DNA from 3 places in the Chryseobacterium gleum genome. Region 2 is predicted to be linked to each of the others. Evidence: riboswitches for the same ligand, from Rfam matches in the RefSeq annotation. Region 2 holds a riboswitch; each other region holds the start of a gene.
What was found. Region 2 has a riboswitch for S-adenosylmethionine ahead of EL165_RS14585 (TonB-dependent receptor plug domain-containing protein). Riboswitches for the same ligand answer to the same signal wherever they lie in the genome.
Positions count from the first base shown of each region.

Region 1: another riboswitch for S-adenosylmethionine. It lies ahead of EL165_RS18695 (alpha/beta fold hydrolase); the one in region 2 lies ahead of EL165_RS14585 (TonB-dependent receptor plug domain-containing protein).
Region 3: another riboswitch for S-adenosylmethionine. It lies ahead of EL165_RS17910 (SusC/RagA family TonB-linked outer membrane protein); the one in region 2 lies ahead of EL165_RS14585 (TonB-dependent receptor plug domain-containing protein).

Region 1 covers NZ_LR134289.1:4,107,701-4,114,762, forward strand. Annotated here, with positions in the region: gene EL165_RS18690 (MGH1-like glycoside hydrolase domain-containing protein) at 1-1,191, opposite strand, end outside; SAM riboswitch class I at 1,380-1,487, shown strand; gene EL165_RS18695 (alpha/beta fold hydrolase) at 1,548-2,495, shown strand; gene EL165_RS18700 (ACT domain-containing protein) at 2,492-4,030, shown strand; gene EL165_RS18705 (O-succinylhomoserine sulfhydrylase) at 4,155-5,315, shown strand; gene EL165_RS18710 (homocysteine S-methyltransferase family protein) at 5,353-6,363, shown strand; gene EL165_RS18715 (fatty acid desaturase family protein) at 6,446-7,062, shown strand, end outside.
Region 2 covers NZ_LR134289.1:3,209,831-3,216,892, reverse strand. Annotated here, with positions in the region: gene thiH (2-iminoacetate synthase ThiH) at 1-1,002, shown strand, start outside; gene EL165_RS14595 (HesA/MoeB/ThiF family protein) at 1,144-1,854, shown strand; gene EL165_RS14590 (outer membrane beta-barrel family protein) at 2,032-4,257, opposite strand; SAM-I-IV-variant riboswitch at 4,377-4,474, shown strand; gene EL165_RS14585 (TonB-dependent receptor plug domain-containing protein) at 4,768-7,062, shown strand, end outside.
Region 3 covers NZ_LR134289.1:3,948,451-3,955,512, reverse strand. Annotated here, with positions in the region: gene EL165_RS17925 (sel1 repeat family protein) at 1-313, shown strand, start outside; gene EL165_RS17920 (hypothetical protein) at 575-907, shown strand; gene EL165_RS17915 (RagB/SusD family nutrient uptake outer membrane protein) at 1,008-2,501, opposite strand; gene EL165_RS17910 (SusC/RagA family TonB-linked outer membrane protein) at 2,521-5,454, opposite strand; SAM riboswitch class I at 5,538-5,633, opposite strand; gene EL165_RS17905 (type II 3-dehydroquinate dehydratase) at 5,879-6,286, shown strand; gene pckA (phosphoenolpyruvate carboxykinase (ATP)) at 6,455-7,062, opposite strand, start outside.

The sequences.
Region 1 (7,062 bases), 900 kb from region 2:
ATTCCATTCCGTATTTCTTACATATTCACTGAAGTTTCTTGGCGCTTCAAAGTTCGGATCACCTTTCAGCCATTTCCCGATATTATAATGATAGAACTGTTTGTTCCAGAGAAGTCCGGCAAATGCCTGTCGCTGCACATTTCTTTCATCTTCATTCACGGTATCACTCTGAATTTCCTGATAAAACTCTTCAGCTTCGGCCTTTCGGGTATTGAAAATTTCATCAAATTTTTCAAAAGGTTCATCGTTTTCTTCAGGACATAATCTGAATTCAAAAACTTTTGATTCACCTGCTGCTATAACTTCATCTATAAGAAAAGAAGCTTTGGTTCCTCTTTTTTCAGGATTTACAGTATCTCGGCCGTGAATTATAAAATCATTGATTCCGTCTTTAAAATAAGTATTCTCTGTTTTAGGAGTACCGTAAAGTTTTGGAGTATTTGTTTCGTTTTCACAGAATACACTTTGTGCATTTGTATTTCTGGAATACAGTTTTTTAATTGAAATACTGTCGTGGCCAATGGTAATACTTCCATCCTGAGAAGCACTCAGCTCTGCCTTGTAGGTATTATATCCCCATTTCCAGTTGTTTCTGAACCATGCAGTAGGAGCCACCACGATAGGAGCTTCATGCTGGCTTCGGTTGCAGACTGTCACTCTGGCCAGAATATCATTATGATCTGCCTTACAGTATTCAATGAAAATATCGAAATACTCATCGTTATCAAAAATCCCGGTATCGAAAAGCTCATATTCAGGTTCCTTTTTGCTGCGTTTTCCATTCTCACTAAGAATATCATCATACGGAAACTCATTGATCGGATATTTATATACCATCTTCATATAGCTATGAGTAGGTGTATTATCCAGATAATAAAAGATTTCTTTGATATCTTCTCCATGATTTCCCTGAGGATTGCTCAATCCGAAGAACCTTTCTTTTACCATTTTATCTTTTTTGTTCCAGAATGAAAAAGCAAAACATAAAAGCTGCTTTACATCAGAAATTCCGGCAATACCTTCTTCGCCCCAGCGGTAAGCATAGCTTTCTGCATTATTATGATTGGTAAAATTCCAGGCATTCCCGTTCGGGCTATAATCTTCGCGTACATTTCCCCACTGCCGGTTGCTTACATAAGGTCCCCAGTTTTTCCATTTGGTATCTTGTAATCTTTCTTTTTCGGCGGTCATATGTCAACATTTTTCCACACGAAGTTAGTTTTTTTGCAAAGTAATTCCAATTTTTTTCATCTGAATAATTATTAATATGACCTTGAAACGCCTGTATTTAAGGGCTCTTTTAAATATTAAAATAATTTTTTTTTGAATTTAAAAGAAAAGAACTACCTTTGCACCATTCGTTCATTCAAATATTGAAAATGTTATCAAGAAAGGTTGAGGGATTAGACCCTGTGAAACCTTAGCAACCCTTTGCGCAAGTAAAGAAGGTGCTACGTTCTACCAAAATAATTTTGGACAGATAACTTACTGAAGTTCTTTTCAGCCATTTCCTGTGGCATTTTCAATTGTATTTAAATATAATAGAATTGAAAACAGAACTAAACTATATTAATCTTACGTATCAAACAAATTCCCAAAAGGAATACCATATCCCGCTAAGCTATCAGCTTTTTGGGAAAGATCTGTTTACAGCACCTGTCATTTTAATCAATCACGCTCTTACCGGAAACTCGAATGTATCCGGAGATAAAGGCTGGTGGAAGCAGCTGGTAGGAGAAAATCAGATTGTTGATACCGATCAATACACAGTTCTGTGTTTCAACATACCCGGAAACGGTTATGACAATTTTTTAATTGAAGACTATGAAGACTTTACCCCTTCAGATATCGCTGCGATATTCCTGAAAGGGCTTGAAACTTTGCAGATCAAAAAACTATATGCCATTATCGGAGGCTCTCTGGGAGGAGGAATTGCCTGGGAAATGCTTGCCCAGCAGCCGGATCTTGCAGAGATATTTATTCCCATTGCCTGCGATTACAGAACACACGATTGGCTTCATGCGCAATGTCTGGTTCAGAAATTCTTGTTAAATGATAAAGAAGAACCATTACAAAAGCGAGAATTCATGCCATGTTGTGTTATAGAACTCCACAGTCGCTCAATGACAGATTTCAAAACCAATATAACCAGGAAAAAACAACGCCTGGAATCAGAAGACTGGCTGATTTATCATGGTAATGCTCTAAACGAAAGGTTTAGTTTAAAAGCTTATAAATTGATGAATCATCTCCTGATGAATATAAATGCTGATGAAACAGTACTGGAGAATATACAGGCACGAATGCGCATGATCTCCGTAGATTCAGACTTATTTTTCCCGGCTTCTGAAATCCGGATGTGTTTTGAAAACTTAAAAGAGAAAAATAAGGATGTTTCTTATCACGAGATCCAATCTATACACGGGCATGATGCCTTCCTAATGGAATATCAACAATTAAATAATATCATAAAAAACATTTTACAGGAAAAATGAAAAATGCTAACGAAATAAAATTTTTGAAGAACAGATCAATCGTCAAATTTGAAGGAGAAGATTTCTTAGGAGAAATCGGGATTGACGGACGAATTTTTAAAGCGCTTACCTTAGCGCGTATCAGTGTAGGAGTAATCTCTCAACAAGCGGTAGAAAACGGAATTTCCATTTTGGTTCATGAAAACGATGCAGAGAAAGCAGTCGCTTGTCTTATCGATGAATTTGAGGCGGAAAGAAAGTCAGGAAAAGTTTCCCAGATCTATAGTATCAATAATGTTTCCGTGATTGGCTTTGTAGCAGAAGATTTCAATAAAGTCTTTGCTGAGCTGGCAAGAAATAATGTTTTCCCGTTACTTTTAAATCAGGTGGCAGGAGAAAACAGAGTCAATATCGTAGTGACCTCTTCGCAGGATGAGAAAACAAGAAATATCATAGAATCTGAAATTTTTAAAAAACCAAAGACAGTTCATCTGGCAATCATTGGTCACGGAAACGTAGGAAAAACCCTGATAGAGCAGGTACTTGAATCTGCACAAGAAATTAAAAAACGTAAAAAAATAGACCTTAAAGTAGTTGCTGTAGCCAACTCAAAGAAAATTGCCTTCAATAAAAAAGGGTTTGATGCCAATTGGGGAGATGAGGTTTTAACAGCAGAGAGACCGTCAAATGTTGAAGAACTGATCAACTTTTCCAACGAAAATCAACTGGAAAATCTGATTGTTGTGGATAACACGGCAAGCAAGGATTTTGTTAAAAACTATCATGCCCTGGCAGAAAACGGATTTGATCTCGTTTCTTCCAATAAAATTTTCAATACCCTTCCAATAGAAGAGTACAGAAAACTAAGATATACGTTGAACAAAAATAACAGACGTTATCTGTATGAAACCAATGTTGGCGCTGGATTACCGTTAATTGACACCATCAAATTATTGCACCTTTCAGGAGAGAACATCACCAGAATCAAAGGAGTATTCTCCGGAACATTAAGCTATGTTTTCAACAATTTTTCTTTGAGGGACGATAAATTTTCAACCATCATCAATGAAGCTCTGGAAAAAGGATATACAGAACCGGATCCGAGAGAAGATCTGTCAGGAAATGATGTGGCAAGAAAATTACTGATCCTCGCCAGAGAATTGGATCTGATCAATGAATTCGAAGATATCAGTATTCAGAATCTTGTTCCGGAAAGCTTACTTGAGGTTTCAAAATCAGAATTCCTTTCCAGACTTGAAGAGCTGGATGAAGAATATCAGAAAATAAAAGAAAACCAGGAGCCTGGACATGTGCTGAGATATGTAGGCGATTTACATGGCGATTTACAGAAAGATAAAGGTGAACTGGATGTAAAACTGATTTCTGTACCTGCAACTTCTGCATTAGGGCAGCTGAAAGGTTCAGATTCAATTTTTGAAATCTATACAGAAAGTTACGGAGAAAATCCGATCGTTATTATGGGAGCCGGAGCCGGAGCACAGGTAACAGCCAGAGGGGTATTTGGAGATATTTTAAGAGTAAGTGAAACTAAATAATAATGTAACAATCTACCAATCTAGCAGTGTAACAATTACTGCAATTGCTATTCTGAACATAGCGAAGAACCTTATTGGTAAACTGTTACATTGATACACTGTTAAATTGACAAATTAAAACTATATGGAAAATTTTGAAACATCAGCAATAAGAACCCAGACTGAAAGAACCCAGTTTGATGAACATTCTACGCCATTATATCTAACCTCCAGCTTTATATTTCAGGATGCGGAAGATATGAGAGCAAGCTTTGCAGAAGAAAAACCTAAAAATTTATACAGCCGTTTTTCCAATCCTAATGTAACAGAATTTACAGATAAGATTGCTAAAATGGAAGGTGCAGAAGCAGGATATGCATTTGCGACAGGAATGGCAGCCATCTATTCTACATTTGCAGCTTTGTTAAATGCTGGGGATCATATCGTAAGCTGCCAGTCGGTTTTCGGGTCTACACATACTTTGTTTACCAAATATTTCCCGAAATGGAATATTGAAACCTCTTATTTCAAAGCAGAAGATGCAGTGAATGTTGAACAATATATCAAACCTAATACAAAGATCTTATACCTTGAAACTCCTACCAATCCGGCAATTGAAATCCTGGATCTTGAGTTTTTCGGTCAGATCGCCAAAAAGCATAATCTTATATTTATTGTAGATAACTGTTTTGCAACACCTTATCTTCAGCAGCCCATCAGATATGGTGCAGATATTGTTGTACATTCAGCAACAAAGCTGATTGACGGACAGGGAAGAGTACTAGGAGGAATAGCCGTAGGAAAAGAAGATCTGATCAGAGAAATCTATCTTTTTGCAAGAAATACAGGACCTGCATTGTCTCCTTTTAATGCCTGGGTATTATCAAAAAGTTTAGAAACATTGGCAATCCGCGTAGAAAAACACTGCGAGAATGCATTGAAGGTAGCAGAGTTCTTAGAAAACCATCCGAATGTAGAGTTAGTAAAATACCCATTTCTTAAATCCCATCCAAGCTATGAAGTAGCCAAAAGACAAATGAAACTTGGTGGAAACATCGTAGCCTTTGAAATAAAAGGTGGAATAGAAGGAGGAAGAAACTTTTTAGATAAGATACAAATGTGTTCACTGTCTGCCAATTTAGGTGATACAAGAACGATCGTTACGCATCCGGCTTCTACAACGCATTCCAAATTATCAGATGAAGAAAGGAATGAAGTAGGTATTACAGCAGGATTAGTACGTTGCTCTGTAGGGTTGGAAAATGTAGAGGATATCATTGCGGACCTTAAGCAGGCGTTGGATTAATTCAAACAATTACTGGCTTTACTCAAAATAGATAAAAATGAAAAATTCAGAACAATTATATAAAGCTCTATCCGAAAGAATTTTAATTCTTGACGGTGCTATGGGAACGATGCTTCAGAGGTATAAGTTTGAAGAAGAAGATTACCGTGGAGAGCGTTTCAAAGATTGGGAACATCCAGTAAAAGGAAACAATGACCTGCTTTCTCTGACACAGCCTCAGGCCATTGAGGAAGTTCATAAGAAATATCTTGAAGCAGGGGCAGACATTATTGAGACCAATACGTTTTCAGGAACTACCATTGCGATGGCAGATTATCATATGGAAGATCTGGTATATGAACTGAACTATGAGTCGGCAAAAATTGCCAGAAAAGCCTGTGATGAATACACAGCAAAAAATCCTGACAAACCGAGATTTGTGGCAGGATCTATAGGACCTACGAACAGAACAGCAAGTTTAAGTCCTGATGTTAATGATCCCGGATACAGAGCTATTACTTTTGAAGAATTAAGAGTAGCATACAAACAGCAATGTGAAGCATTACTGGATGGAGGTTCAGATATCCTTCTGGTAGAAACCATCTTTGATACCTTGAATGCAAAAGCAGCTTTGTTTGCCATTGATGAATTACAGGATGAAAGAGGAATTAAAATTCCGATCATGGTTTCAGGAACCATTACCGATGCTTCAGGAAGAACATTGAGCGGACAGACGGCAGAAGCTTTTTTGATTTCTGTCTCACACCTGAATTTACTAAGCGTAGGTTTTAACTGTGCATTGGGCGCAGATCAGCTTACTCCTTATCTTGAAACACTGGCCCATAATTCAGAATTCTATGTTTCAGCATATCCGAATGCCGGCTTACCGAATGCTTTCGGAAAATATGATGAAACACCCAAAGATATGGCAAGACAGATCAGAGAATATGTTGAGAAAGGATTGATCAATATTATCGGAGGATGCTGTGGAACAACGCCCGAACATATTAAAGCAATTGCGGAGCTGGTGAAAGATTATCCACCGAGGAAATTGAAGGAATTTGTGTGATTTGATAGATTTTTTTAATTAAAATCAAGAATGAAGGCTGGATTATAAATGTTAACTTTAAGTAAACCACAAAGTTAAATATATGGAAAAGCCAATTTACTTAAAAGATTCGGAAGATGTCAGATTGTTTAATGAGCTAAGAAAGAAAGTGAACAAAAGAGTAGAAGCCATTCCTGAAAACAGGGATATCTATATTCAGATCAAAGCGGTAATACTCCCACTGGTTTATATTGGCTTATATTTTCTGGCTGTTTTGAATGCTGAAAAACATTGGGTCTATATTCTGAGTTTTGTTTTAATGGGCATTTCTCTGGTTTTGATTTATTTAAACTTAATCCACGAAGCAGCCCATAACAACATCTATAAAAGTAAAAAACTGAATGCCTTAGTTCTCCACATTTTTGATTTTATAGGAGCCAATTCCTATATCTGGAAAAAAAGACATATCGCAAGTCACCATGCTTACCCAAATGTAGATGGATGGGATACAGATATCGAACAGAGCGGATTGCTCCTGATCGTTCCATGGATCAAGGCGAAAGGGATTCAGAAGTATCAGCATAAGTTTTTCTTTCTAGTATATCCGCTGTATTTGTTCAATTGGATGTTTATAAGAGACTTTCGGGATTTCTTTGATAAGGAAAGAGTGATTTTAAAAACCCAGGGAAGAATACCGGTTGTTGAAAAAGTGAAAATGGT
Region 2 (7,062 bases):
GATGATTTCCTGAATCTTCTGTCACCTGCCGCTTCTGGGGAACTGGAGCTGATGGCAGTGATGACGCGGGCACTTACCCAGAAACGATTCGGAAAAACCATTCAGCTGTATGCGCCGCTGTATCTCAGCAATGAATGCCAGAATATCTGTACCTATTGTGGTTTCAGTCTTGATAATCAACTGAAAAGGAAAACCCTTTCCGATACGGAGCTGATGATAGAAGCATCAGTCCTGAAATCAATGGGGGTGAATCATGTACTGCTGGTAAGCGGTGAAGCCAATAAAATAGTAGGTGTACCTTATTTTCAAAATGCTGTCCGTAAACTAAAGCCTCATTTTTCCAATATTTCCATTGAAGTTCAGCCTTTAATGGAAGAAGAATATAAACTGCTTCACGAAGAAGGAGTACATTCTGTTTTAGTGTATCAGGAAACCTATCATCAGGATGTCTACAGGGAATACCATCCGAAAGGTAAAAAATCAAACTTCCATTTCCGCCTGGAAACTCCTGACAGGATAGGAAGAGCAGGAATTCATAAAATAGGGCTGGGAGTTCTGCTTGGATTGGAAGACTGGAGAGTGGACAGCTTTTTCAATGCCTTACACATCGATTATCTTCAGAAACAATACTGGAAAAGTAAGTTTTCGGTTTCCTTTCCTAGGCTCAGACCCGCTGAAGGAATTATTGAACCCAATTTTATTATGGAAGATAGAGATCTTCTTCAGTTGATTTGTGCCTATAGAATCTGGAATGAAGATCTTGAGATTTCCATATCCACCAGGGAAAATGAAGTGTTCAGAAATAATATTGTTTCTCTGGGGGCAACAGCAATGAGTGCAGGGTCAAAGACCAATCCGGGAGGTTATGCCGTAGATAAAGAATCTCTGGAACAGTTTGAAACCAGTGATGAACGGAGTATGGAAGAGATTAAAACCATGATTAGAAAAGCAGGTTACGATCCTGTGATGAAAGATTGGGATTCTGTTTATAGTGGATTTTAAATTTTTAAACCATTAAGGACTTTGAAGAGATGAAGTTGAATTAAGAGAAATCAAAGATTTTTAAGACAGCTTTTTCAAGCGAAGCTCACTTAACTATTCTTAAAAGCTTAAAAAACCTTAATGGTTCAATTATCATAAGGCATGAAAAAAGAAGATTATTTTTCCCGGTACAGCCGGCAGATCTTTATTGAAGAAATAGGATTGGAAGGACAAAAGAAAATAAAGTCATCCAAAGTTCTTGTCATCGGGGCAGGAGGTTTGGGAAGTCCTGTTCTTCAATATCTGGCTGCCGCTGGGGTAGGAACTTTAGGTGTTGCAGATTTTGATGAGGTTGAACTTCATAATCTGAACCGACAGATTATCCATACCGAAAACAGAGTCGGATTATCCAAAGTGAAAAGTGCTGAAGCCTTTGTAAAAGAACTCAATCATCAGGTAATATTCAAAAAGATTGAAGAAAAAATCAATGAAGATAATGCTGAAGAAATCATTACTCAGTACGATGTTGTTATTGACGGTTCAGACAATTTTTCAACAAGATATCTGGTGAATGATACCTGTGTGCAATTACAAAAAACTCTGGTTTACGGGAGTATTCTAGGTTTCGCAGGGCAAGTTGCTGTATTTAATCATAACGGAAGTAAAAACTTAAGGGATATTTTCCCGGAACCACCTTTTGATGAAGATGTACCGGATTGTGACAGTCTTGGAGTTTTGGGAGCACTGCCTGGGATCATAGGCAGTATGATGGCTCTTCAGGCACTGAAAATTATAACGGATCTTCCGGTAAGTGTAAATCAGCTGACACTGGTTGATACGCTGGGCTGGAGATTTCAGACGATTGATTTTTGATGTAAATGTAAACACTAATGTCACAAATGGTTTCACAAATAACACGAATTCAATATCAATAGGAACGGGCTTTAGCCCGTTCTTATTTTAATATCTTCCATTGGCTTTAGCCAAAACCTAAAAAAAACAGGTGATAATAATCTTTACCTCCTGTTTTTATTTCTATTGTTTAAAGCATTATTGTGCCTGTTGCATTACGCCTCCGGTATCCTCTTTTTTAGTCTGATTTAAGATATTCGGATCTTCTTTCGCTAATTTATTTCTCGTTGGAATTTTATAATTAATAGAAAGCCCGAAATTTCTTGTGTCATATTTACTGTAGATCATTACCGGATTTCCTGATGGCGGGTTAGAACTTACCTGCATTACCTGTCCGTTGAAAATATCATTGGCAAAAACAGAAAGGGTCAGACGGTTGTTCATAAACTTTTTCGTTAATGTAATATCAAACGAGTTGTTGAATGGCTTCTCTGCCGTAAAGTAGAAATATCCTGCCTTTGGAGTCAGATAACTGTAATTCGCAGTAAGCTTGATGTCTTTAGGTAAAATAATCTGAGTCATGATATTGAAGATCCAGAACCCTTTATTATTCAGATTGTCGATTTCATGTTTCTGATAGCCAGCATATAAGTACATGAAATTAATTTTATCAGGATTGAAATTAAATTTCATGATTTCGCTCAAAGGTTTACTGAAAATCATAAAAGGAACCGGTAATCCCACATTAAAATTATGAATTCTCATATTGGAAATATTCACCTGCTCATTGAAAAGTTTCCTTCCGTCTTTTCGAATGATCTGTGCTACCTGATTGCTTGCTGAACTTACACTGTATCCGATAAACGCATAATCAAAAGCTGATATTTTCAATTCGTAATTATCAAAAATAGTAGGCTGAAGGTTCGGGTTACCGTTTACTTCCGTACTTGGTCCCGAGAATGTGACGTTATTCGGATTCAGGGCAGAAATGCTTGGCAAACTGATTTTCCTGTTGTAATTCGCAGCAATATATACCTGGTTCATCATGTTATACTGAATGCTCGCGTTCGGGAAAAATTTAAATTTGTTGAAAGGAATCAGATCAGCCTCAACCAGTTTTTTATCCTTATCAATATATCTTGTGATCCCGGAAATATCATAGTTTTCAGCACGGGAACCCAATGTGAAATCAAACTTTTTCAGCTTAGCCTGAAACTCTAAATACGTTGAAGCAGTCTGTCTCTGATATTCAAGATTGGTGAGGCCAAAGCTTTCCGTGTTATAATCCTGCTTTTCATACAATCCTCCAAAGCTTACCTTTCCGCCATCAAGAAGCTTGATAGGCTGTGCGTAATCTACTTTAAAGTTAGCAATATTCATCACAGATTTATTGTTCAGAATATCTTTTAATCCATTGGTAGGGCTATCAAGAGGTTCAGTAGGATAGTTTACAAAGGTCCCATCCTGGAAATAATTATCCTGTGAAAACTTGCTGTCTGACCTTGTATACCCAAACTGGAAGTCCAGTTTCTGAGATTTGTCAGCAAAGCGCTTCTGATACGTTACAACAGCTTCCTGTCTAAGGTTATTGGTATGCGCAACATCGGAAGAAGTATAAAAAGCTTCTCTCAAATCCTGCAGATTTCTTTTGAAAGGCAAATCACCATGTCCGTCACTTAAAGTGTAGTTGTCATTATTGTTGTGATAAATATCGTAGTTTAACAATAATCGGTCCTGTCCTAAATCAAAAGTTAACCCGGATTTTGCAAAATATCCGCGTCCATATCTGTTGGTATGACTTGTTAAAAGCTCATCCTGCTGGCCATTCAGCATACTTTCGCGGTAATTCTGCCCAACATTCAGCTGCCATCCGAAATATTTATTTCTTGCATTTAAATTAACGGAATTCGTAGTTCTGCTTCTGTATTTGTCATAATTCGTGAAAGAATAATTTCCTGAATAAGTAGCCGTCAAATATTTATTTGCATTTTTATTGGTAATGATATTCATGATGGCACCTCCGGAAGTTGCCGGAAATTCAGCACCCGGCTGTGTGATCACTTCAATTCTTTCTACAGAATTGGCGGGCATCCCTTCCAGAAAGGAATTCAATTCATTGGAGGTGATGTTCAGAGGTCTTCCGTTAAGGTATACTTCCAGCATTTTTCCCTGATACATCATTCCTGCAATATCGGTAGATACAAGCCCCGGAAGTTTTTTTATTCCTTCCAGAACGTTTCCGTTATTCAGCTGGGGCTGTTCAGAAAAGTCAAAAATAGTACGGTCTGCTTTTTGTTCAACGGCTTTTTTAGTTTTGGTAATGACTACGCCTTCAATTTGCTTTTCCTGAGGTTTATTATTTTTTTCCTGTGAAAAAACAAAAACAGAGCTTAGTAAGGATAAAGCGAAAATTGTTTTTTTCATAATGTTTTTACTGTTATCCGGTTAGACGCAGAAAAAGAGAATTTGTTACGGTAAATGTTTGAAAACCGAAAATTTAGGCTAACTATTTTTTTATTTCCGAAATAATTATATCTTTGCCAAGTAATTATCAAGAATCTCTAGATGGGATAGCAACCTGCAAAAACAAGCAAGGTGCTGCAATCGATAAGCCGGATCTCCCGGAAAAAATGTTTATCATTCTATCATTACTCCCATCTTGAATTTTTGTTTTAAAGATAAAATCAAATGTTTAAAGACAAGGGAAAACACCCAACATCAGTAATTTTTTATTCTTCAGATCATGAGGTAAATCTTCATTACTCTGATATGTTCTCATGCCATTTCTACATGCGCATGTGTTGTTGTTTCTAGTCTTTTCTATTTCTAAAAAATAATACAAACATTTTGAATTCTATGGTAACCTTACAATTTAGGGTTACAGGATTTGTATTGCCAAAAAATAAATTTTATCAACAAAAAGTACACAACAACATGCATAATTTCAAAAAAAGAATCTTTGTTCCTTCTATCGCACTTATTTCCACATTTTACTACGCACAGACGGACACCTTACAATCAAAGAAAATAGATGATGTAGTCATCCTTGGGTCAAGAGGCTCCGGAAGATCATTAACAGAGACGCCTGTTCCGGTAGATATTATTAATATATCAAAAATTTTAAAACAAAGCCCTTCTAACAGTATCAGCCAGGCTTTAAATTATATTGTACCCTCATTCTCATCCACCTCTCATACCGTTAATGACGGAACTGATTTTGTAGATCCTGCGCTGCTGAGAGGATTAGGACCAGATCAGGTTTTGGTGCTGGTAAACGGAAAAAGAAGATATCAGTCTTCACTGGTTAATGTTACCCTTACGCCGGGAAGAGGTTCCGTGGGAACCGACCTTAATGCTATTCCTGCCTTTGCACTGGAGAAAATAGAGGTTCTAAGGGATGGAGCTGCTGCCCAGTATGGTTCTGACGCTATTGCAGGAGTACTAAACCTTGGGCTGAAAAAAAGATTGGGACTTTCCGGGCAGGTATTTTTAGGAGGATATGCTTCTCCTGTCACTAATAATTTCTCCGGAGGAGTAGACGGGCAGACGATTTCTGTAGATCTCAACTACGGAGCTAAAATAGGGAAAACCGGATTCTTTAACATTACCGGTTCTGCCCAATACCGTGATCCTTATTCCAGAGCCGGAGTAAGGGAAGGTGATATCTTCAATGCCTATAATGCCATTAACTACAGGGCATTACAGGATGGAGTTAATATTGATGGCTTATATAAAAATATTACCAATACTCCCAATACTCAGCAGATCATCAATACCATAAAGCAATATGCTACTAAGGTAGATTATTTTGGGAATGATTTTCAAACTCAGATCTCAGGGGCAAACAGTATTTCTGAGCTTCAAAAAATATTGGGTAAAGATTTTACCTCTCAGGAACTTAACTACAGGGGATTGGAGAGAAAAGATTTCAGCCTGAGAGCAGGGCAATCTAAATTACAGTCCGGGCAGCTCTTTTTCAACTCTGAAATTCCTGTTAGTGATGAATGGAAAGTTTATTCATTTGGAGGTTACAGCTATCGTCTTGGAAATGCCGGAGGGTTTTACAGGCTTCCGAACAATGAAAGAAATATCAATGCAGTTACACCCAACGGATATCTTCCGCAGATTGAAGCCACTGTGAATGATTATTCCCTTGCCGCCGGAATTAAAGGAAAATGGGATGGCTGGAATATTGATTTCAGTAATACATTCGGGAAAAACGTCTTTGGTTTTGGTGTTGTCAATACTTTTAATGCTTCGCTTACAGATGCTTCTCCAAGGACTTTTGATGCCGGAGGATCTGAGTTTTCACAAAACACGATTAATTTGGATTTCTCCAAAAAATATGATGTTCTGAAAGGCTTGAATCTAGCATTTGGTGGCGAATACCGACACGAGAATTATAAAGTAAATGCTGGAAAAGAAAATTCTTATGCTTCTTATGATATCTATGGACGTGTAGTAACAGCCAAAACTCCTGAAAATGAAAAAGTAACCGATTTCTTTGGAAATGTAAGACCCGCAGGTGCTCAGGTCTTTCCGGGATTCAGTCCTGAAAATGCAGTTTCCGGTAACAGAAACAGTATTGCAGCTTATGCCGATGCAGAATTGGAAATTACAGACAGATGGCTGTTGGAAGGAGCTGTACGATATGAGAATTATTCAGATTTCGGATCTACATTCAATTATAAGGTGGCAACCAATGTAAAACTGGCTTCCAATCTCAACTGGAGAGGAGCTGTTTCTACGGGGTTCAGAGCTCCTTCACTGGCTCAAATCTATTACAGCTCTACTTCTACGTTGATTCAGCAGGGAAAAACAACACAGGTAGGTACTTTCAGAAATAATTCTGAGGCTGCACAGGCATTAGGGATTCCAAAATTAAAACAGGAAACCTCACAATCCTACAGCACAGGAATTACATGGAAGGTTCCGGCCTTAAACCTGACTTTCACAGCAGATGCTTACTTAATCAAGATTAAAGACAGAGTAGTACTGACTGATCTTTTCTACCGTCCTGATGGTAGTTTTTCTCCCGGCTCAGACCAGGCCGTTCTACAGGATGCTTTTGATCTCGCAAGAGCCAGCGCAGCCAATTTCTTTGCTAATGCTGTAGATTCTCAGACGAAAGGTCTGGATATTACGATTTCCCAGAACTCAAAAATATCATCCGGGGTTTCTTTGGAGAATAACCTGGGAATCAACTTTAATCAAACCAAAAGAATCGGG
Region 3 (7,062 bases), 740 kb from region 2:
TCTTTCTGATTATAAAGAATTATATAAATACGCCCTTATTATGGCAAACGAATATAATAGTGGGGATGGATATAATATGGTTTTTGAATCTATAATTGCAATGAATAACAATAATGAGTATTATGATATTACAGATTTCGCAAAAATTAATGAAAAGGCAAAGTCTGAGGCTTTAAAATATTTGGAAAAGGGAGCTAATTTAAATGATATTAATTGTATGTCCAAGCTTCAAGAGATTTATAGGAACGGAATTGGTATTGAGAAAGATGTTAAAAAAGCTGACGAGTTGAAGAAAAAAATAGAAAGATTATAGTAGTGTAATCTTGGAATTAGTACCAATTTCTAAAAATTAGCAACTCCTGAAGACAAAGGAATTATCTGTGGGGTTGGAGTAAAAAGAAACTATAATACTAAAACCCAATATAGAAAAAGTCTTTTATAGTTTAGTAAACAAATATTAACCCTCTCCCGCAAAGTTCCCTAATCTTGTGGTAATTAAAAATTTCTTTAAAGAGATGCTCCAAAGTCGAAAGACTCCGGAGAGCAGGGGATTAATCAATTATTTAATAATCCAATGGAAAATAATAAGCCCGAATTAAAAAAAGCAGACATTAAAAAACTTATTGAGGCTTTGCTTAATAAGTTAGAAAAATTAAATGATTCAACCTCTTTTACTTTTAATAATGACTTGCATTGGAATATTACTGATGAAGAATTATATAACCCATATGAGGATCCTAAAGAATTAACAATGGGAAGCTTAATTGAGGATTGGGAGTTTTTGCAAAAAGTTTTAGATGGAAAACGAGAGATAATAGGTTATGATTTATATAAAATTGCATCTCTTCTAAGATTTCTAGGGAAAAGTATGATTATTACAAAAGCTCAGAATATAAGTAATCCTTAAAATTTAAAATAAAACCGTTGCTCTTTTAGCAACGGTTTTTTAATAAAAAACCACCGCAAAAGCAGTGGCTAAAAAAATCAATCTAATTATGGACTATATCTCATAAATTCGGGTTATTCTCAAATTCCCTCTGTGGAATACTGAATAAATAATAGTTGCTGTTCGGTACAAAAGCAGATTTATCCGGAAAATCAAGAACAGAATGCCCTTTACCGTCTACTGTTTTCACGGTACCATCCGGTGTAGTTACCTGAACTTTTATCGGTTTACCGTCAGCATCTACAAACGGCTTTCTTATTACTGTGCCCTGTGTTCTGATAATATCTGAAAGGGAGAATCCTTCTCCGAATAATTCTTTTCTTCTTTCAATCAAAACTGCATCTACTACTGCATTCTGTGACAATGATCCAGAATAAATATTGGCATTTCTGGCAGATTTCAACTGGTTCAGTACGGTTACCGCCTGAGAAACATTTCCGCTTCTTGCTTCAGCTTCAGCTTCGATCAGATACATTTCTGCAGCTCTCATATAAACAATATCTGCAATAAGGGTAGGTTTAAATTTAAACTTGGCATACCTCAGCAATCCTTCTCTTCCTTTCTGCCCGTCCCATGAAAACAACTGGTATCTGATGTCATTGGTATCAAAAAGGTCTTTAAAATAAGGATCTGCCATAAAGCTGTAATAATAACTTCCTGAGGAAGATACATCCAGATAATGGAAGGCATAACTTTCATCAGACTGTTCCTGAGTCTGTGCATGTCCCCAGATCCACTCGACATTGTTGATATCATTGAAACCTTCTTTATACTTTTCCGGATCCATCAACGGGAAACCTTCTCTTGCAATTTTGGCTGATGCTGCAGCTTTACTCCACTCGCCCGTATTCAGGTAAGTTCTTGCTAAAAGCCCATTCACTACAGAACGGTTGATTTTATCTTTATTATTTCTTGTATAATTTTTCAACAGATTATCGGCGTCGGTAAGATCACTTTTAATCAATGTATAGATTTCTTCAAGGCTTGCTCTTTTCTTCCCTACCGTGCTTGTTGTGGAAGGTTCTGTATAAATAGGCGCAGTCAAAGCTGATTTGTCTTTGAGATAGCTGAACTGATAAAAGCTCGCCAGATTCAGATAACAGAAAGCACGTAATGCTTTTGCCTGTCCCTTCACCTGATCTTTTTTCTCCTGGCTGCCTTCTGTGCCATCAATTCTTGTAATCACATTGTTCATATTATTGATGGTGGAATACAACAGAGACCAGATAAACAAAGGCCGGCTAGCCGTATTATTCACCATTTCTGTAAAAGCATAAGTAGAAGCAAAACCATATTTATTGGTCAATACTGCCACATCACTTCCCATCGCATCACTGGCTCTTAACACAGTGGAATACCCGATATTGGCATAGGTTGTCCCGTCATTATTAAACTTTGCCCAGGTACCGTTCACAACTGTTTCAGCACTTTCGGCGGTTTTGAAAACTTCTACGCTGTTAGCCTGATCAGTCGGAGCAGTGTCCAGATCACTTTCACAGCTTGCCAGTGACAAAAATCCAATGATTGCAAACGATATGTATTTTATTTTTTTCATTATTTCAATTTTAAAAAGGTTAAAGCGTTGCCTGAAGACCAAAAGTGATCGTTCTCATTGCAGGATATCTGTAATATGTTGTTCCGTCCAAAGCCTGTTCAGGATCCATCCCCGTATGTTTATAGAAAGTCAGAAGGTTTTCCGCCTGAATATATATTCTGAATTTTTTAAGTCCTATTTTCTCAAAATAATCCTCAGGAAGTGTATATCCTAAACTCACATTTTTCAGTCTTGCATACGTACCGGAATACAGGAATCTTGAAGACGTTGATGTCCAGTTATTCGTTGTTGTACTTAATGCAGGAACATCCGTATTAGGATTATCAGGCGTCCATCTGTTCAATATTTCCGAACTCCATGCGCGTCCTCCGGCACTTCCGTTATGCATGATGGAAGTATAATCGGTATCCAGAATTTTACCTCCGATTTTGAATGTCAATAATCCTGAAAAATCAAAATTCTTATAAGTAATACTGGTACTGATTCCTCCTGTCAGTTTAGGCAATGCGGAACCCTGCAGCAATTTTGTAGCTTTTGAATATTCTGAAGTCGTTCCTTCTACTGAGTTTCCGCTGGCATCGGTAGTCACCGTTTTCCACAAAGGCTTTCCGTTGCTTGGATCTACTCCTGCCCATTCCGGAATAAAGAAATCATATACTGAACCTCCCACTGTCAGTAACTTAGTTCCTACTACCAAAGAACCTCCGGGAAGTTTGGTTACTTTATTGTTTAAAGTACTTAGATTCACATCCACATTCCACTGGAAATCATCATTTTTAACCGGTGTTGTGAATAATGAAAATTCAAACCCTGTATTCTGAATCGTTCCGATATTGGCTGGATAATCACTGATTCCCAACGATGGAGCCACCGGCATATTAAACAGAAGATCCTGACTTTTCCTTTTAAAATATTCAATATTTCCTTTAACTCTGTTATTTAGAATTGCGAATTCCAATCCCACATTTAAATTAAGGTTGGTTTCCCACTTCACATTATTGGTATACGTTTTTTCCAGGGTTGTTCCCGGTTCTCCACCAAGACTGATAAACCTGTACAACTCCTGATAAGCATAATAAAGTGGCTGACCATTTGGACGAAGTAATTTATCATTCCCCTGCCCCCCATAGCTGGCACGTAATGTCAACTGATTGAAAACATTTAAGCTTTTGATGAATTCTTCATTGGATATTTTCCATGAACCTCCAACTGACCAGAATCTTCCCCACCTGTTATCTTTTGCAAATCTTGAAGAACTGTCTGCTCTTCCTGATGCAGATAAGAAGTAAGTATTATTGTAGTCATACTCTACTTTTCCCAGGAAACTCAACAAACTTAATTTATTGCTGTTTCCACTGAAACTTCCCAGCAGTGAGGCAGCATCCGGCTCATAATAATAAGGCAGTGAAAACTGGCTTCTTGTTCCGGAAATTGTCTGATAATCGTATTTATAGAATTCATGTCCTGCTAACGCATTAATGTGGTGTTTTCCAAACTTTTTATCATACGTCAGAATATTACTGGTTGTATACGAAAGCGTTCTGGTATTTGTTTTCGTTACCGAACCTCCAATTTCTGCTCCCTGACCAAGTAATGGATTTGAATAATAATGTCCGTTATAATTCACAAGGTCAACAGAAAAGCTTGTCTTGAATTTTAATTCCGGTAAGAAAGTAAATTCCATGAATCCCTTTCCTGAAAAGTTATCTTCTTTATTTTCGTTTTTATCTAATGGAAGGGTTGCAGCGGCATTTTGATTCTGTAAAGCATTGGTAGGCCTGTATTTTCCAAAATCATAAACCGGATTTCCATCAGCACCCAAAACGTAAGTTCCATCTGCATTCCTTTCATAATAAGGATAGAATGAAGGAATAAACCTTGCCGCATTGATGATATTGCTCGCCTTGGAATCTGAAGAAGTAGGTGCCTGCTGAATGCTGTTGGTATAACTTAAGTTTACTCCAACATTCAACCATTTCTTAACTTCAGAATTAATTTTCAGCCTGGTATTATATCTTTTAAAGCCAGATTCAATAGCCATACCTTTATCATCCAGATAACCAAGGGAAAAGAAGTAATTGCTTTTCTCACTTCCCCCGCTGATATCAAGATCCACCTGATTTCTTGATGCTACTCTCTGTAAAATATCTCTCCAGTCATCATTCCAGAGTGGTGAAGCACCAGCTAATAACTTTCCATCTGTTCCTACAGGTTTTGGATAAGCTGTTCCATATGGGTTGATTCCAAGGGTAGAAACAAGATTATCTGTAGCCATCTGAGCTGCCTGCTGGGAAGAAACTTTTCCGGACTGATATCCATTTCTCAACGCCTCCCAATATAATTGAAAGTACTGATCGGTATTGACCTGCTCGTAATCTTTCACTGCTCTTCCGGAGAAACCCTGGCTGATATTAAAATTAACTTTTGCTTCTCCTTTTTTCCCTGATTTTGTGGTAATGATAATAATCCCGTTTGCTCCTCTTGAACCATAGAGTGCACTTGCCGTTGCATCTTTCAAAACACTGATAGATTCGATGTCGCTTGGACTGATAGAGTTCAGGTTACCATCAAAAGGAATTCCATCCACTACATACAATGGATCGCTGGAAGCACTTATTGAACCAATTCCTCTAATTCTGATGGTAGAAACCGCACCCGGCTGACCTGATGCACTTGTCGTCTGAATACCCGCTACCTGTCCTTCCAATGCTTTGGTAATGTTGGTAACAGGCCTGTTATTGATCTTATCACTGGAAATTGTCGCCACAGAACCGGTATAGCTGTTTCTTTTCGCTTTTCCATAGGCTACCACTACCACTTCATCAAGCTCCTTTTCGTGAAGACTGTCTTTTTTGGGTTTTGAATTCTGCGCATTTACATTAGCCACTCCCAAAAAAAATGCAGCTACCGGTGGTATCCATATTTTAGAATTGAATAAATTTTTGCTAATCATAATCAATTTTATTTATCATATATTAAAATTTCACCCTTTGCAGAAAAGTCAGCAAAGGGCATCAATAAATACGATAAACCAAATGCTTATTTTTCCATAAAAGGCTGAATGTAACACCTTGCACGGGTAGGTTGTTAAGATTTCACGGGGTCAGTTCCCTCCATCTTTCTTTATAAGCCGATCGAAATATGGTTGCAAAGCTAAAAACTTTTAGTCTACAAAACAAGTAGACTGATTAATATTTAATGATAAATTTTTAATAATTAACATAAAATTTTAATAAAACCCATTACAGTAAGGAGTTATAGCAGTTACACTATTTTCAAACATGACAAATATCATTATTAATAATTCAATAATGTAAAAATTCAGCACAGTTTAATTTCTATGTGATTTTATTGGAAAAACTTTTTAATTTTATAGTATGAAAGTTTTAATTATAAACGGACCAAATCTTAACCTTTTAGGTACCAGAGAGCCGGAAATCTATGGAAGCATTTCTATGGAGAGTTATTTGGAAATTTTAAAAACCGAATTTCACTCTCACGAATTAAAATATTATCAGTCCAATATTGAAGGGGAACTTATCAACAGACTTCAGGAAGATGATTTTGATGCTATAATTATTAATCCGGGAGCTTATACCCATTATTCTTATGCGATTGCGGATTGTTTAAAGAATATTCGTAAACCCAAGATTGAAGTTCATATCAGCAATATCTATCAAAGAGAAGAATTCAGGCAAAAATCTGTAACAGCAGCTAATACGGATGCTGTTTTATCTGGTTTTGGGATGGATGGATATAGACTAGCTTTATTAAGCTTGAAGTGATTTTTCGCTTATATTCCCACAGATCGCACTGATTCTCATAGATAATTATGCATACAGGAGAATAATTTATGAATAAAGAATCAAATTTATTTCAATAAAATACTCCTATTACTAAAAAATAAAAAGCCTCATCAATGATGAGGCTTTTTGTATGTTGATTGGTAACTATTAGATAGTCTGTTCCTGCAATTGAGGTCCTGAAGCAACTAATTTCTTTCCTTCTTCAGTATCACAGTACTGCTCAAAGTTCTTGATATATCTTGAAGCAAGATCTTTTGCTTTCTCTTCCCATTCTGAAGCATTTTCATACGTATCTCTTGGATCTAAGATTCCTGCAGAAACATTTGGCAATTCAGTAGGAATTTCAAGGTTCATGATCGGAACCTGAGTCTTAGGAGCATTGTCAATAGAACCGTCGATGATTGAATCGATAATTGCTCTCGTATCTTTCAGAGAAATTCTCTTTCCGGTACCATTCCAACCTGTATTTACCAAATAAGCTTTAGCTCCGTGTTCTTTCATTTTACCGATCAATGTTTTAGAATACATTGTTGGGTGCAATGTAAGGAATGCTTCGCCAAATGCAGGAGAGAAAGATGGTTCTGGTTCTGTAATTCCTCTTTCTGTTCCGGCTAATTTGGAAGTATATCCGCAAAGGAAGTGGTATTGAGCCTGATCTTCATTCAGAATAGAAACCGGAGGAAGTACTCCGAATGCATCTGCTGAAAGGTAAACAATCTTCTTAGCGTGACCTGCTTTAGAAGGTAATACAATTT